2 regions of the Lysinibacillus sp. GbtcB16 genome follow, and region 2 is predicted to be linked to the other one. Evidence: a T-box and tRNA genes for the amino acid it is inferred to sense, from the RefSeq annotation. Region 2 holds a T-box; the other holds one or more tRNA genes.
What was found. A T-box is a leader RNA that pairs with one kind of tRNA and senses whether it is charged. The one in region 2 lies ahead of argS (arginine--tRNA ligase), so its partner is inferred to be a tRNA-Arg.
Positions count from the first base shown of each region.

Region 1 (8,216 bases), on a different contig from region 2:
TTCTGAAGATTTCAGCCATGGGCTCAATGTTGCTAATTCTGTTAATTCATCTTTTGTTGAATCATAGTAATAATACTTTCCATAGATGGTGTCACTCGATACACTTACAATAAATTTTGTCATCTCTTTATTGTAATCGTTTATGCCCAATTGGCTTTCTTGAACACCAAGCTTGTTTTGAATTTTACGGAATAACTTTTCAAAGTCTTTATCAAAGAATTGATAATGGATTTTATCCGTAGCATACGCACCATACAATAATTTATCTTTTTCAGCATTATACAATACACCCGAAACATCCACTTCATCATTGGACATGATTACTTCTTCTTTACCTTGTAAGTCATACTTTACCACTTCTACTTTATCCCGGCCTTTATTGGATGTAGCATAAATAAACTTATTGTCCTTCGAGAAAGCTAGCGGCATCACTTCATCCCCAGCACCGATTTTAATAAATGGTCTGAATTCATCCTTTTCTGAATCTCGATAAAGGACAGCACCTTCCACCCCATCAGTAGCCACAGCTATACGTACATTGCCGTTACGATCTGCTAACCAGTTCGTAATATTGCCAGGATTTTTAGCGACGTGAGTCGTTTTACCCGTCTTTACATTTAGCTTGTACACATCAAAAACGGTAGCATCCTCTTTGTTCATCATAATAAGAATTTCGTCTTTTACACCCTGTAAGCTATCCAATATCCCTACAGTCACGTTAGGATATGGCGTTAAATCTTTTTCCACAGAACCGTTAAATGTTGTAGAATAAATATGAAAGTTTTCATCTCCACCTTTATCTTTTAAATAAAGTAAAGCATCATCCTTCCAGAAAAAACCTGCAATATCTCGATCCTTTGAGCTTGATACACGAACAGGCTCACTATTATCATTCATTTTTTTCACGAATACATTCGAGCGGTTCTCCCATGCAGAGGCAAATGTAATGTAATTACCATCAGGGGACAGTTCGTAGCCAAAATTCCCTGGATTTTTCATAAAATCTTCCACAGAAATTTCTTTTACTCCTTTATTGTTGGAACCATTTTTTATATGTTTAACATTGTTAAGGAGTTTACCAGCATCTTGTTTCGTAATAAAATCTGTACTTGAAGATACTCCCTTAAAGAAACCAAGCTTATTGGCCTTTTTTAAATACTCTGCTAGTGACTTTTCTTTTCCTTCTTTATTGGCAGCTCTAACTAAAATCCTAGCTGCTTGATCACGTTTAATAGTAGCGCTTAAGTCTGAAATCTCTCCAGCCTTTACCCATTGATCCTTAATTTGTTGACGCATTGAATCGGAGCCATGCTGGAATGTTAAAGCTGTTACTGCTAAATCTAGAAATTCCTGTGCTGAAAGATGTTCCTCTTGTGCTAATACAACATTTGTTTCATTGGCAGCACGTACTTCTTGCAATGTTGCAGGGATAACCGTAGCAGTTGTTAAAATAATTGCTAATGATGCAGTTAAAAATCTTTTTTTCAAAATGATTCCTCCCTATATCAGTTTACGTTATATCGATAGTCGATATATACAAATTATACCATTATTTGTATTTTTGTCAATATTTTCATAATAAAAGCGAACTAAATAATTAGCTCGCTTTCGGTTAGTATTAAAATTTTCGGCTTGCCCCTCCACCTGCTGAAGATCCGCCACCAAACCCTCCAAAATCGCCACCACCTGAACGTCCGCCACCAAAGCCACCAGGGTAACCGCCGTAGCCTCTCCCACGAGGTCCGCCTCTTCCGCCTTTTGAAAAAGAAGAAAAAATGAGGACTATAATAACGATGACAATAATGAGCCAGATGGGCATTCCTTCCTCTTCATTTGCACCTGCAGGTAATTCACCATTCCAATTATACTCTTCAGCTACAGCACGAAAGACCTCAGCATATGTAGCTAGAAAGGCTTGATCATTATCACCTTCACTTGCAAAGGGATAAAATGCATTATCTAAAATACGCCCTAATTTACCATCTGGTAATGGTCCCTCTAAGCCTTGACCGACAGCTATCACTACATCATTTTGGCCTTTGCCCTGTCCAAATGTAGCAAGTATAAGGACACCATTATTTTTCTCTTTGTCCCCAATACCCCAGGAACGAATCATCTTTGTCGCATACATTTTCGCCTCCTGCCCATGAAGGCTATCAACGGTTACGACCATGATTTCAGCACCTGTTCCCTTATCTAATTGCTCTGAATAATGGTTTAGCTCTTGTTTTACATCCAAAGATAAAACATTCGCAAAATCATGAATATACGTATTTTTCATTGGTGAAGGCATTGCTGCTTTCGTCATAGTCATGCTAAAAAGAAGCACTGAGCAAACGATAATCAGCTGTATAATACAACGCTTCATCACTGTGTACCTGATTGACTAAAATCAATAGACGGTGCTTGTTCGGCACCCGCTGCGGCTTTAAAGTATTCTTTTTGTTCAAATCCAAACATTCCTGCCATTAAATTGCCAGGAAAGCGTTTAACATGTTTATTAAATTGTTGTACTTCATTATTATAATCCTCGCGCGCAACTGCCAAGCGATTTTCTGTGCCAGCAAGCTCATCCATTAACTGACGAAAATTTGCGTCTGCCTTTAAGTTCGGGTAGTTTTCCACGACTACTAGTAAACGACTAAGTGCACCCGTTAAAGCATCATTCGCAACAGCTTGCTGCGCGGGAGTATTAGCATTGCTCATTTGAGCACGTGCGTTAGTAATATCCGCAATGATCTGTTGCTCGTGATTCGCATACCCTTTCACAGATTCAACCAAATTGGGAATTAAATCATAGCGGCGTTGGAGCTGGTTTTCAACTTGCGCCCATTTGGAATCTACATTTTCCTCAGCTGTTACTAAACTGTTATATTTAGGAATCAATACTAAGGCTAGCACGATAAGAATGATAACAATTATCCCAATTGGTCCAAACCATTTCTTCATTTTCTAAAACCTCCTTGACTTGCATTTCCTTTTGTTAGTCTACATTTTTGCCTTTGCATTTATACCGTATGAAATTCATTTGGCTTGACATACTAAATACTGCATCAAAAATTATATGAGGAGGCGTTTTTTTTGTCACAATCGTTTTACAATGAATCATCATCCAATCAAACCAATTTCAATCAACAACATAGTCTAAATCATGGTGGACACGAAATGATGGACATGCATGAAGCAATTGGTGAAATTATCGCTGGTATGAACCAAGCGATCATTTTACGTCCACAAGTAAAGGATCAAGAATTACTCAGCATTTTGGATCGCCAATATAATTTTACATTGGGTATGTATAATACGATTGTTGAGTCCTTTAAAACAGGTCATGATCCATCTGTTCCTACGGGACGTTACCAAATGGAAACAGGCAATGACTTTAAATATGGCTTAACTCCAGGCCAACCCAAAAAACCAATGCAAAACGCTAATGAAATTAATGATGAAGCCATTTCTGGTTTCTTATTAGGCGCTCAAAAGGGAGCAGCAAAATGTATGACGGCTGCTGCAACAGAAACGACAAACCCTGTTGTTCGTCGTGTTGTTGCTGATAGTATTCCCAACTGCATAGAAATGGCCTATGAATTATCCATTTACCAAAATAAACATGGCTATTATCAAGTGCCTCAGTACTCTCAACAAGATATGCAAACGATGCTTAATGCATACGATACAACCTCTAATCCCCTTCATTAAAAATCAAAAGGCAGTCCATAGTGATGAATTCTCATCATGGACTGCCTTTTCTCATTATAGTACTTTTCCTAAAAATGCTTTTGTACGTTCACTTTGTGGGTTTCCGAATAATTCCTCAGGCAACCCCTCTTCCACAATATAGCCACCATCCATAAAGACTACTCGATCACCAACCTCCCGAGCAAAGCCCATTTCATGTGTGACTACAATCATTGTCATCCCTTCAGCCGCTAGATTTTTCATAACATCTAACACCTCTTTTACCATTTCAGGATCAAGAGCTGAAGTAGGCTCATCAAATAGAATGGCCTTTGGCTTCATTGCTAACGCACGTGCAATAGCTACACGTTGCTGTTGTCCACCTGATAGCTGTTCAGGATAATTATAGGCTTTACTGTCGAGACCGACCTTTTTTAACAGCTCATGCCCAAGCTCTTCAGCTTCTGGACGACTCATTTTACGAATTTGCATGGGTGCCATCGTGACATTATCGATGACGTTCATATGAGGGAATAAGTTAAATTGTTGAAACACCATCCCCACCTCTGCTCGAATTTCATTGATATTCGTTTTCGGATCATTGATCTTCACATCTTCAATATAAATAGCACCGTCCGTTACTTCCTCTAGCATATTAATGCAACGTAAAAAAGTACTTTTTCCTGAACCAGAAGGCCCAATGACACAAACAACTTGTTTTTCTTGGATTTCATAATCAATCCCTTTTAATACTTCTAGCTTACCAAAATATTTGTGTAGGTTCTCAATTCTTATCATCTTGCTTCCCGCCCTTCTGCCTTACGAGGGACATAACTATTGCTAAATCGTTTCTCAATAAATGCAACAATCTTCGTTACACCATACGTTAATATTAAATATAGTAATGCAGCAACAATATACGGTTCCCAGAAACGGAAGCTTGCACCTGCAACAACTTTACTAGCATATAAAATATCTGGTGCAGCAATGACTGTTACTAGTGAGGAATCCTTTAATAATGCTATGAATTCATTCCCTAATGGCGGGATCATGCGTCTAAAGGCCTGCGGTAAAATAACCTTACGCATCGCTTGGTTATGTGTAAGTCCAAGTGAACGAGCAGCCTCCATTTGCCCCTTTGCAATACTCTGGATACCTGCACGGAAAATTTCTGCGTTGTAGGCAGCACAGTTTAAAATAAGCGCTGTAATCCCTGAAACCATATACCCTAAAGAATGTCCAAAAATGGTTGGAATAACGGCTAAGTGTATTAATAAAATTTGAACAAGCATTGGTGTTCCGCGGAATAAATCCACATATAATTTTGATGGCCAATATATCCATTTTTTACTTGATAATTTCCCTAGTCCTAAAAATAGTCCTAAAAGAATACCGCCAAAATAACCACTAAGTGTCAAAATAAGTGTTACGCCAATACCTCGTATAAACATATCTCGGTAGTTCCAGACAATGTCCCAGCGTAGGTCAAAGATGTCCATCCGAAAACCCCATTTCCCCTTTAAAGTCACATCAATTAAATGAGTCGCTAGCATACTGCTTGGCGAGTGGCATTACCCTATTATTCGAAATCAGTACCTGTAATTTCTTTTAATTTACCGTTTTCTTTAATCTTTTTCAGACCTTCATTTAATTTATCTAATAGCTCTTTATTCCCCTTTTGAACCATAAAGCCATAATATTCTTTTTCGAATGCGTCATCTTGAATGACTTTAATTTTTTGATCTGGATGCGCTTTAATATATTCGTATACTACCGCATTGTCTCCAATAGCTGCGTCAACATTACCATTTAGCATTTCTTGAATTGCGATTGGCTGACTTTCAAAAGCCATAATATTTGTACTTGCTTCACCTTGTAGCTTTTTAGCTGCCATATGGCCAGTAGCATTAATTTGTACGGACACCTTTTTATCTTTTAATTCATCTAATGATTTAATCTTTGAATCTTCTTTCACAACAATTAATAATTGAGATTCATAGTATGGCTCAGTAAAATCAAATGATTCTTTGCGCTCATCTGTAATTGTAATCCCTGAAGCACCAATATGTGTTTCACCGTTTTTAATTGTTTGGAAAACGGGTTCCCAACCAATATTATTCCACTCTACTTCGAAATCCATTTCATCAGCAATTGCTTTTAAAATATCGACATCAATCCCCACAATTTTCCCTTTATCGTCAACAGATTCAAACGGTGCAAAAGTTGCTTCTGTACCTACTTTATATACTTTCTTGCCATCCGCACCTTCTGAAGGTGTGCTACCAGAAGAGGCATTGTCCTTTGTGCCACATCCTGCAAGTGCTAAAGTTAGCGCTGCTATAACCATAAGTAACATCCAAGCTGTTTTTTTCATTGCATTTCCCCCTATTTCGATAATTTTCCATCCTGCGTATTATTTTTCGCAATTCGGAAATGTTAGACTATTAGGTCAATTATATTAACATTATAGTATTTGCACAACAACTTTTCGCATAAAACTAAATATTTTTTCATATTAATTAATGGAAAACCCAATTAAATAGAAAAAATAAGCATTAATAACAAGAAAACGAAACTAAAACTAATATATATACAATAGAAGCAATGCCAAATTTCGATAAATTTAAACAAAAAAAAAAGAATCCCCTCAGAAAGGATTCTTTTTTTCGGCTATTACTAGCCTTCACGGACAGTATGTTCACTAAAAAATAATTTGGAGTTGTTGCTTTCTTGAAGGTTTGAAAGGCATAAATAGGGGAATAATGCCAACTAGGACAGTATTCCCATTACTTTTCCTCTCTATCTCCACTAAGCAGGCTGCTAAACTACTTATTAGGAGATTGAGCTATTACAGTATATCAATATTCAGTAAAATGGCGCCCTCGGAGGGAATCGAACCCCCAGTGCAAGAACCGGAATCTTACGTGTTATCCATTACACCACGAGGGCAAAAAACACAAAAAAAAAGTACTCACCCTAGGCTTACGAAAAGCATGATGTAGATAATCCTCATTTGAAGCATACCTGCAAAATAGTGTCCTGTACTTTCAAACTTATAACCTTACCTATTATACAAACGTATCACATATATTTCAACCATAGAATGCAAAAAGAATTTATTTTTTTTATTTTAATTAATTTCACTTTAGCAGGGTTAATATTTGACCTTCCCTGACTATAATGTGTATGATAAGGTTACAGCTGAAATAAACAATGTAGATTTCAGCAAAGGTAATCGAATTTAGTTTTTTGAAGGAGGATTTAACATGAATTTAATTCCTACAGTTATTGAACAAACAAGCCGTGGTGAGCGTGCATATGACATTTATTCACGTCTACTTAAAGACCGCATTATCCTTTTAGGAAGTGCTATTGATGACAATGTGGCGAACTCAATTGTCGCACAGCTACTTTTCCTACAAGCAGAAGATCCAGACAAAGACATTTCTCTTTACATTAATTCGCCAGGTGGATCAATTACGGCTGGTATGGCTATTTATGACACAATGCAAATTATTAAGCCAAAAGTTCAAACGATTTGTATTGGTATGGCTGCATCAATGGGAGCTTTCTTACTTGCTGCGGGTGAACCTGGTAAACGTTTTGCATTACCAAATGCGGAAGTAATGATTCACCAACCACTAGGTGGCGCACAAGGTCAAGCGACAGAAATTGAAATTGCTGCTAAACGTATTTTATTCTTACGTGAAAAATTAAACGGCATTTTATCTGAGCGCACTGGTCAACCACTTGAAGTCATTGCAAGAGACACAGATCGTGATAACTTCATGACAGCTGAACGTGCAAAAGAATATGGTTTAATCGATCACATTATGCACCGTAGTACGGATAATAAATAATACAAAAAAGCCTCCCAGAAAATTACTCTGAGAGGCATTTTTATTTGTTTGTTAATCTTCATTTTCAATAATTGTAGCTAATGCTGTAACCGCTTGCTCAGCATCATTGCCTTCACTACTTAACGTTACTTCGGTACCTTTCGCCACCGCTAAGCTCATGACACCCATTATCGATTTGGCATTCACTTTTTTTTCATCTTTTTCTAGAAAGATATCCGCACTGAAACGATTGGCCTCTTGCACAAATAGTGCTGCTTGTCTAGCTTGTAGTCCTAATTTTAATTTAACCTGGACTCTTCTCTCGATCATTCTCAAAACTCCCCTTCACTACCGTTCATCTATTAGTTTTATCTTACCTTACTTACTAGCAAAAGAACAATAAGCGATTACGCATGACATTCATACCTGAAAAGTATGAAAACTTAACCACCTATTTTTTCACCGCGTCTTAATGCATCTGCTATTTCGTCTATTTTTCTTAAACGATGGTTGACACCTGATTTGCTGACGGTACCACTGGATACCATTTCACCAAGTTCTTTTAACGTAACATCTTGATACTCTACTCGTAATCGTGCAATTTCACGAAGCTTTTCTGGTAGCTGGTCAAGACCAATAGAATTTTCAATAAATCGAATATTCTCTACCTGCCGTAATGCTGCTCCAATTGTTTTGTTT
Region 1 covers NZ_JAGXJV010000003.1:37,115-45,330, reverse strand. Annotated here, with positions in the region: gene KVT27_RS15110 (S9 family peptidase) at 1-1,488, opposite strand, end outside; gene KVT27_RS15105 (TPM domain-containing protein) at 1,619-2,281, opposite strand; gene KVT27_RS15100 (LemA family protein) at 2,368-2,949, opposite strand; gene KVT27_RS15095 (spore coat protein) at 3,082-3,699, shown strand; gene KVT27_RS15090 (amino acid ABC transporter ATP-binding protein) at 3,754-4,476, opposite strand; gene KVT27_RS15085 (amino acid ABC transporter permease) at 4,473-5,177, opposite strand; gene KVT27_RS15080 (basic amino acid ABC transporter substrate-binding protein) at 5,258-6,052, opposite strand; tRNA gene KVT27_RS15075 (tRNA-Arg) at 6,553-6,627, opposite strand; gene clpP (ATP-dependent Clp endopeptidase proteolytic subunit ClpP) at 6,945-7,538, shown strand; gene KVT27_RS15065 (HPr family phosphocarrier protein) at 7,590-7,847, opposite strand; gene whiA (DNA-binding protein WhiA) at 7,961-8,216, opposite strand, start outside.
Region 1: it has a tRNA-Arg gene. The T-box ahead of argS (arginine--tRNA ligase) is inferred to sense a tRNA for this amino acid. The anticodon was not compared.

Region 2 (8,216 bases):
TACCTTCACCAAAACTTTCTTTTCAACTATCTCTCTTGTCTATCATAATCAAGGTCTTAGGATGTTTCAAGTTTACATAATATTATTATTTGAATTTAATTAGTAGTAAAATAGAGCAATCGCTTTAGTTCTATTTCATTCTACCTATTAAAATTAATGGGTTCTCTGATTTGCTGTGAAAATGGATGGATTTTAGGCCTTCAAAATATTTTTGACAAAAAAAAGACATGCGTTTTGAATGGCATGCCTTCTTGAATTAATTTTTTCGCAATAGCCCTGTTGTCGCGATTATTCCAAGCATTAATGCGAGGAAGATTACGTACGTCCATGTATGGTTACCTGTCATGTCATAGCAAACGCCAATCACAACAGGAATGATTGCACTTAGCATAAAGCCACCTGAAAATACCATCGATGACCAGCTGTTAGCTTCCTGATCATTTCTAGCTTCATCAAGTGGTAACAGCAGGCCGATCGGAAATAGCCCACTTAGAACAATGCCGATTATCCATACGGCCAGCCACAAATAAATACCTGAAAAAAGCCATAATAATGTAAAGCCTATCAGCCCTAAACAGCCCAATGCCACTACCCATGCTAATCGATTCGTCCATTTCTCCATAAGCATCGGCACAGCAATATTCCCTATCATTTGTACAATAGACATAAACGTCAGCATCATACTCGCTTCCTTCAGCGTCATTCCTTTGTCCTGTAAAAGAGGTGTAAGCCACGACATCATTGAGAAAAACAGGGAGGTTTGTAAGCCAAAATACAATAAAATTGACCAAGCACGTCCAGTTACCCAAGGATTACGCGCCGGTTCGTTTTTAGCAAATTCTTCACCATCTCTCCCTTGTTCTTTCGGGATTGCCCAGCTCCATAGAATAAGGGCGACCATAGCCAGTAAGGCCCACAAGCCCAGTGCAACTGTCCACTGATTATCAAAATACTGATAAAAGCTCACTGTCAATGCTGCACTTAAAGTAGCACCAACGCCGATGCCAAATGAATAGATACCAATAACAATCGTAAAGCGCTGAGGGAATTTTTTCTTAATAAATGCATTTAATATAGGCCCAATCATCGCAATAGCCAAGCCTGCCGCAAAACTAGTGACAACTAATAAAAGATAGCTTTCTTGGAAAAAGCGTAGCCCATTTGCAAAGATGAGTATAACCATTAACAGCACGATTGCTAATTTTGTTCCAAGCTTACGCTGAAATGGTACAGCAATCGGAGCAAATAAACCCATGCAAAAAACAGGGATAGAGGTGAGAAAGCTCATACTCGTATTGGAAACCTGTAAGTTTGTCATGAGGACATTAAAGAGTGGCCCAATCCCCGTTACTGCGGGTCTCATATTAAGTGCTACAAAGAATATACTTATTACGACTAAAATTAGTGAAACGGTCCATTGTTTTTTATCCATTTGATTTAATCCTCTCTGCTGCCAGTCAATGGAAGAGTTTTCTTCTATTATTCTATCCTTTTACCATGTATTCTATAAATGGTCAATGCTTTGAATATGCGACCGTTCACTACATATTTTCTGGCGACTCAATGCCCAATAACGCTAATGACTCTTTTAACACTATCGCCACACAATGACAAAGCGCTAGACGAGAATCTTGCTGGGCATCATCAACTAATATTTTTTGATGGGCATAATATTTATTTAATAAACGTGCTAGTTGTAAAGCATATTTTGCGATAATGGATGGGTCTGCCTGATTAAAAGCGGTGTCCACCACCTTCGGAAATTGTTCCAATAATAAAATGATTGGCCAAGCCTGCTGCCCTAATGGAGCAAATGTCTTCATGTGAGAGGGTACATCGCCTTTTGCCAAGATAGAGCAAATACGAGCATAGGTATACTGTACATAAGGCCCTGTTTCCCCTTCAAAATTCATCATTTGCTCGATGGAGAATTCAATATCGTTTAAACGATGATATTTTAGGTCATTAAAGATAACCGCTCCAACTCCTACTTGCTGCGCTACTCGCTCTTTCTGCTGTAAATGAGGGTTTTTGTCTTCTATATTGCGCTTAGCTGTGGCAATCGCCTCGGCTAGCACATCCGCTAATAACACCACTTTACCTTTACGTGTGGACATTTTCTTACCATCTTTTAGCATCATCCCAAACGGTACATGCTGCAAATCTTCTGCCCACTTATACCCCATTTTTTCGATCACCTGAAATAATTGTTTAAAATGGAGCGTTTGTTCATTGCCAACTACGTAGAAAATTTTGTTCGGTTGATACTGTTGTTGTCGGTAAAAGGCAGCCGCTAAATCACGAGTTGCATAAAGCGTGGCGCCATCTGTTTTTGTTATTAAACAAGGAGGCATTCCCTCCATCTCTACTACAAAGGCACCCTCTGATTCCATTAGGAGTCCTTTGCTTTGTAGCTCTGTCACAACCTCTGTCATTTTATCATTGTAAAAGGCTTCTCCTGTATATTCATCAAAATCGATACCTAGCAGCTGATAAATAGCCTGAAATTCATCTAACGATACATCGCGGAACCATTGCCACAATGCTAACGCCTCTGAATCACCATCCTCTAATGCTTTAAATGCGGCGCGAGCCATTTCATTTAATGTAGGATCTTGTTCGGCCATCGTATGAAATTTAACATAGATCTTTAATAATTCCTCAATAGGAGATGCTGTAATGGCTTCCTTATCACCCCAATTTTGATAGGCAACGATAAGCTTGCCAAACTGGGTGCCCCAGTCCCCTAAATGATTAATACGAATAGCCTGGTAACCATTTTTCACTGCAATATTTGCCAAGGCATTGCCAATGACGGTTGAACGTAAATGCCCCATAGAGAACGGTTTAGCAATATTGGGCGAAGAAAAGTCGAGGACGACACTCCCCATTTCGGTTTTATTCGTACCAAAATTTTGTTGTTCCTGCATAATAAGGCCCAACACTTGTTGCGTTACTTTTGCTTGATTTAAAAAGATGTTGACATAGCCACCAACAGATTGCACCTGATGGATCATCTCATTTTGCAATTGGTTCGCTATTTCCTCTGCAATTTGTTGAGGTGGCTTCTTCCATATTTTAGCCAAGGTGAAGCATGGAAATGCCACATCGCCAACTTCTAAACTTTTTGGTTTTTCTAGCAATTGTTCCACGTCTTGAGCTGTTAGCTGATGCTTTAAAATTTCAGCAATACTGTTTGCAATTTGTTTATTCATGTATATTCTCCTCCATTTTCAATAAAAAAAGCCCCCGCCTCTATAATTAGAGACGAGAGCATTGTAATCCCGTGGTACCACTCTAGTTGCCATTCATCATGACCACTTTCCATTGTTAACGAGGTGACGCCCCGCTATTCTCTACTAGTAGTTCGAGAATCTTCTCCAAAGTGCGCTTCATTCATGGTTTCTGTATTAGGCTCACACCATCCCTAACTCGCTTTCCAGTTGTCCCATCAATTACTCTCTTTATCATCGAATTTTTCTATGATTTTGACATATTTTACAGGAGTCTTTTCTAGACGTCAACATTTTTTGTATTAAATAATCATTGTCATCACTTCAGGGAATCTAGAATATCTTGCCTGGGCAGCAGCAACGTTGGCACTGATTGCATCCGCATTCACCTTCATGTTGTTACAGAAGGCATGCAAAAGATCCACATTAAAAAAACGCTCCTCATTTAGAGGAACGTTCTTTTTCTATATAATGAATGACATCTGCCATGATGGCATACATCTCTTTTAATTTCAGTTGCTTATTGTCCTTCACTTTTTTCGCTACTTTTTCAGTAACAATTTCTTTTTCAATTAAGCTTTCCCAGCTTGTTCCAGTCGATTCATCGATAAGTACATCTGACAAATATTGCGCCAGCTCATCTCGCGTAATAGCTTCATCACCCGTGCTATATACCTTATTAATGACAATCTCCAGCTTATCTTTCTTATCGGCTGTACTCTCTCCGCCGGCACGAATCATACTTTCTTTAAACATTTTAGCAAACTTAATTTTCGTTGCTTTACTGTCGACCTTTAAATCATTATCATAACCACCCACTACAAGTCCATAGTTAATTAACGATTGAATGGCTTCATCATACCATTCGCCTTGATAAGGATAGTCCACAGAAAATGAATCGATATAAGCACCTTGTTTATCCAATTGCTCTCTTAATGTAGCAATTAATTTTTTATCCTTGCTCATTTCTCTAAAAGTAACATCTTGTTGAAGAGCCAGTGCTGCCGCTGTCCCTGCCGCTTCCCCAGTCACCATACCAGTCGGAACAATACGGGCACTTCCTGCTGCTAAAGATGAATAACCTGCAGATCGTCCTACAACAAGTAAACCATCAATATCCTTTGGTACTAGAGATCGGAAAGGAATCGCATATTGCTTTGGTGCAGAAATGACATAGCCATAATCATGTGGTGTTTGAGCCTGCACATCTACCGGATAAGAGGCAATGCCAATGCTATCCCAATGATCGCGATTTTGCCAAATATCGGACATTGGTAATTGATATTCCGCCCAGATATGTCTAGTTTCTCGTACATAAAGCTCTTCTGGGAAGCTGACGATTTCTGCTTTTTCAAATCCAGGGAAGTTTTCCTGTAAATATTTAAGTACATGCAATGTTTCTTTTTTACCTGCAGCAATGGCCGCCTGCTTCGAATGATCATTTAAGCCATCAATCCCGAAAATTTGTAAGGCATTAATAAAATATTCATCATCCACTCGCGCTAAATTTAACCCTCTTAATCTTGTACCTTCTTGTAAAGGTGTATATTCATCATGAAGCTTTGTAAAGCCCCACATAACGGTATGATTCAAGTTAGCCCCGCCAAATACATCTGACTTCGCCGCTTTCTTTACTTGATCCCAGTCCACATTTTTCAAATGAAGCATTAATGTTACAGCCATGCGCTTATCCTTTATCCCTATATCTTCACCACCAACGAAGAAAGGAACTTTAGACATTGTAGCAAAATCCGCATCCTGTGTAGCATCTATGAATGATTTTCCTTTAACGACATATGTACCGTATTCATTTTTTAGCTCAACAGACGTTAGTTGGTGTTGTTGAAGATTCGCTTTGACAACTTCCGTTTGCACCGACAATGTTAAATTTGGTTCCTCATCAATCAGCTTTTTAAATGCTGCTTTAGCTCCGACGATACCAAAAGCATCATTACCTCGAACAAGCTCATGCCATTCTTTAAAAATACCTTCACTGATGGAATTATTATGACCATCTCGTGGAATATCTAGGAAATTCAACATCCCATATGTAAATAATCCACCCAACTCTTCACGTTTTTCTACCAATAATGTTTTAGCCCCATTACGTGCTGAAGCAACCGCAGCAGCGACACCCTCAGGCTCACCACCAATGACAATTACATCATATTCAGACTCTATATTGCTAATTGGTACTGGCTTTTTATACTCATCCACTAATTTATTGTATGCCATAGAGTTTGTTATTTCTTTGATAAAATAGTAGCTTCCAAACCCAAGTAAAACTACTAAGATAGAAGTGGCTGTCCATAATAAGCCCTTACCCATAATATACCTCCGATTGTTAATATTTCCAATAACATGTTTATTTTATCATCATTTCCGTCTCTTAAAAGAGCTGAATGTCCTATTAGTTCCGTTGCCGAATATTGTATGGCCTATCATTTACTATAGTATTTTCCTATAAAATTAGCGTAAAGGATACGTGTATTCCATCATATAGAGGATTGGGATATTTTTTCCGATTTGCAGACAAGGTTCGTTTCGTCACTTCATTAGGCAGTCAAAACGGGGATGTGCGTATGGGCACAAGTAGATAATCAGGATAAATTGTACCTGATAAAAAAACAGTCAGAATCATTTTAGTCTATATTTTTGGCAATAAGCAACTAAAACCCCCGTGGTAAATGATGTCAATTTACTATTCTTTTTCAAAAATAGTTAAATACACTACTATGTAGACGCATCATCTTCAAATAAAGTTACAGGAAAAAAGATATTTTCATTAATCTTTCATGCGTTAATTTCATCCGTTCCTCCAGCATCAATTTACCATTTCACTTCCAACTCAAAATTTGTTATGTTATCTAGTAAGAAAGAATTTTCAACTACTTAAACTTAGAAATAATAAATGAGGTGTATGTATGGATCGATTTGAAGTTTCTTTTAAAAATAAAGCTGTGCGAATCTGGTTTTACACGGTATTCCCTGCCACTATATTAGCTATTATCTTTATTATTATTTTGCCCAATGAACAAAATAAATATGTTTCATTAGGTTTGTCACTAGTTGTAATCGTATATTATATTTGGTTTATTTTTTATACGAAAAAGCAACGCAAATAATAGAACATGTTGTGCTGGAAAGTAAACTCAAACTAATGGCCATGCCCCATTCCAATCATAACGAACCGAGTAAGCAAAAATTGACTGGCTCAGGATCATTACAGAACCTAAACCAGCCAAATCGCTGTATCTTGAATAAGCAAACTTTAAGGGTGTAATACCTCATGATTATGCCCCTTTACGTCTACCCGGTAATTTCCAAAAGTTTTTTTTCTATCATCTGAGCTTAAATGGCCAAATCTATTATAACCAAAAATATAGATGCCGTTATTATTTATTTTCCAGTTATATGAATTGCCTATTGTATCAAAACCATAATAAAACCCTGGCTTGCCTAAATAATCAGTAACCCATTGCCCATTTGTTCGTGTGGCAGATTTAAGATTACTCGTTTCATGAGCATTTACAATACCACGCTCATATCTTGTTAGATAATAGACATTATTCTCATAAGGTTTTACAGCTTTAATCGGTGCTTTTTCTACGGCTACTCTTGAAATGGATTGTCCATCCACATAATATAAAATAAATTCTCTTGTAGTGTTATAGGCGTAGTCCATATAAAAATTGCCTATATCTGTTTTAATCCAAATATCCCCTAATTTAATGTTATTTTTATCCTCAACAAATTCCTTATAAACAAATGGTTCAAAATCAGAAAAATAATTGCTATAGAATAATTGACCCTTTTCTTGGATTACTGCCATAAAACGATCGCTATAGACAATTGATTTCCCCTGAAATAGCCATTCACAAATACGGACAAGTTTAAGATTTTCAAGCTCCGCTGCCTTTTCATCTCTAATCATAATCAACCTATAAGGTTGTGCATTTTCATTTTTTAAATAGACTACTTTCTTATCAAAAGCCTCCCCTATATATCTTAGAGGAATATAGGTAGAATTATGATGAAGGCTAGCAGCAACGTCCATTTGAATAGATTGGCCATTCACATCAAAAGCCTTGTTTCCGATTTTCAAGGTTATTGTTTTATCAGAATTTTTTATGGCTATAGTATTATTTTTAGCATTGAAATCGACTTTTGCGCCAAACCCTTCAGAAATAAAGCGAAGTGGCACTAAGGTTCTACCATCTTTGACAATTGGCTGTACCGTAGAAACCATATTACCATTGACAAATGCCATTGAGCTTTCAGGCGACATAATGATACTGTTTTGAAGATCATTTTCTGTTATATCATGATAATGTTCACTAAGATTTGCTGCCTGCGCAGTTTGACTAAAAGGCAACATCCAGAAAAAAATGACACCTGTTATAATAATTTTTATCTTCATATTATACTCCTCTACATGATTTGCTTATTTTAGGTATGCATAGACGTCTACATTTTCCAATATAAGCTAAATTATACACTTTGCTATTGAGAGTTGCCCAGAAAATTACATTTTGTAATTGATAGATTATTTTGTTTTAAAATAAAATTAGTAGCTCGAAGAAAGGATGTTAAAATGCGAGGTATTTCTTTCGAGATTAATAATGAATATGGCAAGTTTTTATCTGATATTTTTTCAAATATCATTGATCCTTCTTGGTATTGGTCAGTAGGTCCTGGAGAGTCTTACAAAATAGAAAAAGGAACACTTGGTTCAGATTTATTCCCCCACAGTGTTAGTTTAAATGGTCCATCATTCTAAGAATATATTTCAACTAATGAATATTATTTAATATTTATGGATCTAAAGGCTTTTAATAATATGGAAGAGGTAGTGGAAATTAAAAGTTATGACGATTTTTTAAAGAGTACTTGTGAACTTGCACTTTTAATTATAGATTCATGCTATGTCTCCATTTTTTCAAAAGATGAGTCAATTACTCATAAACTTTTCGTACGTGCAAA
Region 2 covers NZ_JAGXJV010000001.1:1,624,674-1,632,889, reverse strand. Annotated here, with positions in the region: gene KVT27_RS08225 (hypothetical protein) at 1-1, opposite strand, end outside; gene KVT27_RS08220 (MFS transporter) at 257-1,432, opposite strand; gene argS (arginine--tRNA ligase) at 1,542-3,215, opposite strand; T-box leader at 3,261-3,480, opposite strand; gene KVT27_RS08210 (FAD-dependent oxidoreductase) at 3,675-5,561, opposite strand; gene KVT27_RS08205 (hypothetical protein) at 6,158-6,358, shown strand; gene KVT27_RS08200 (copper amine oxidase N-terminal domain-containing protein) at 6,505-7,653, opposite strand; partial or broken gene KVT27_RS08195 (DUF2691 family protein) at 7,828-8,216, shown strand, end outside.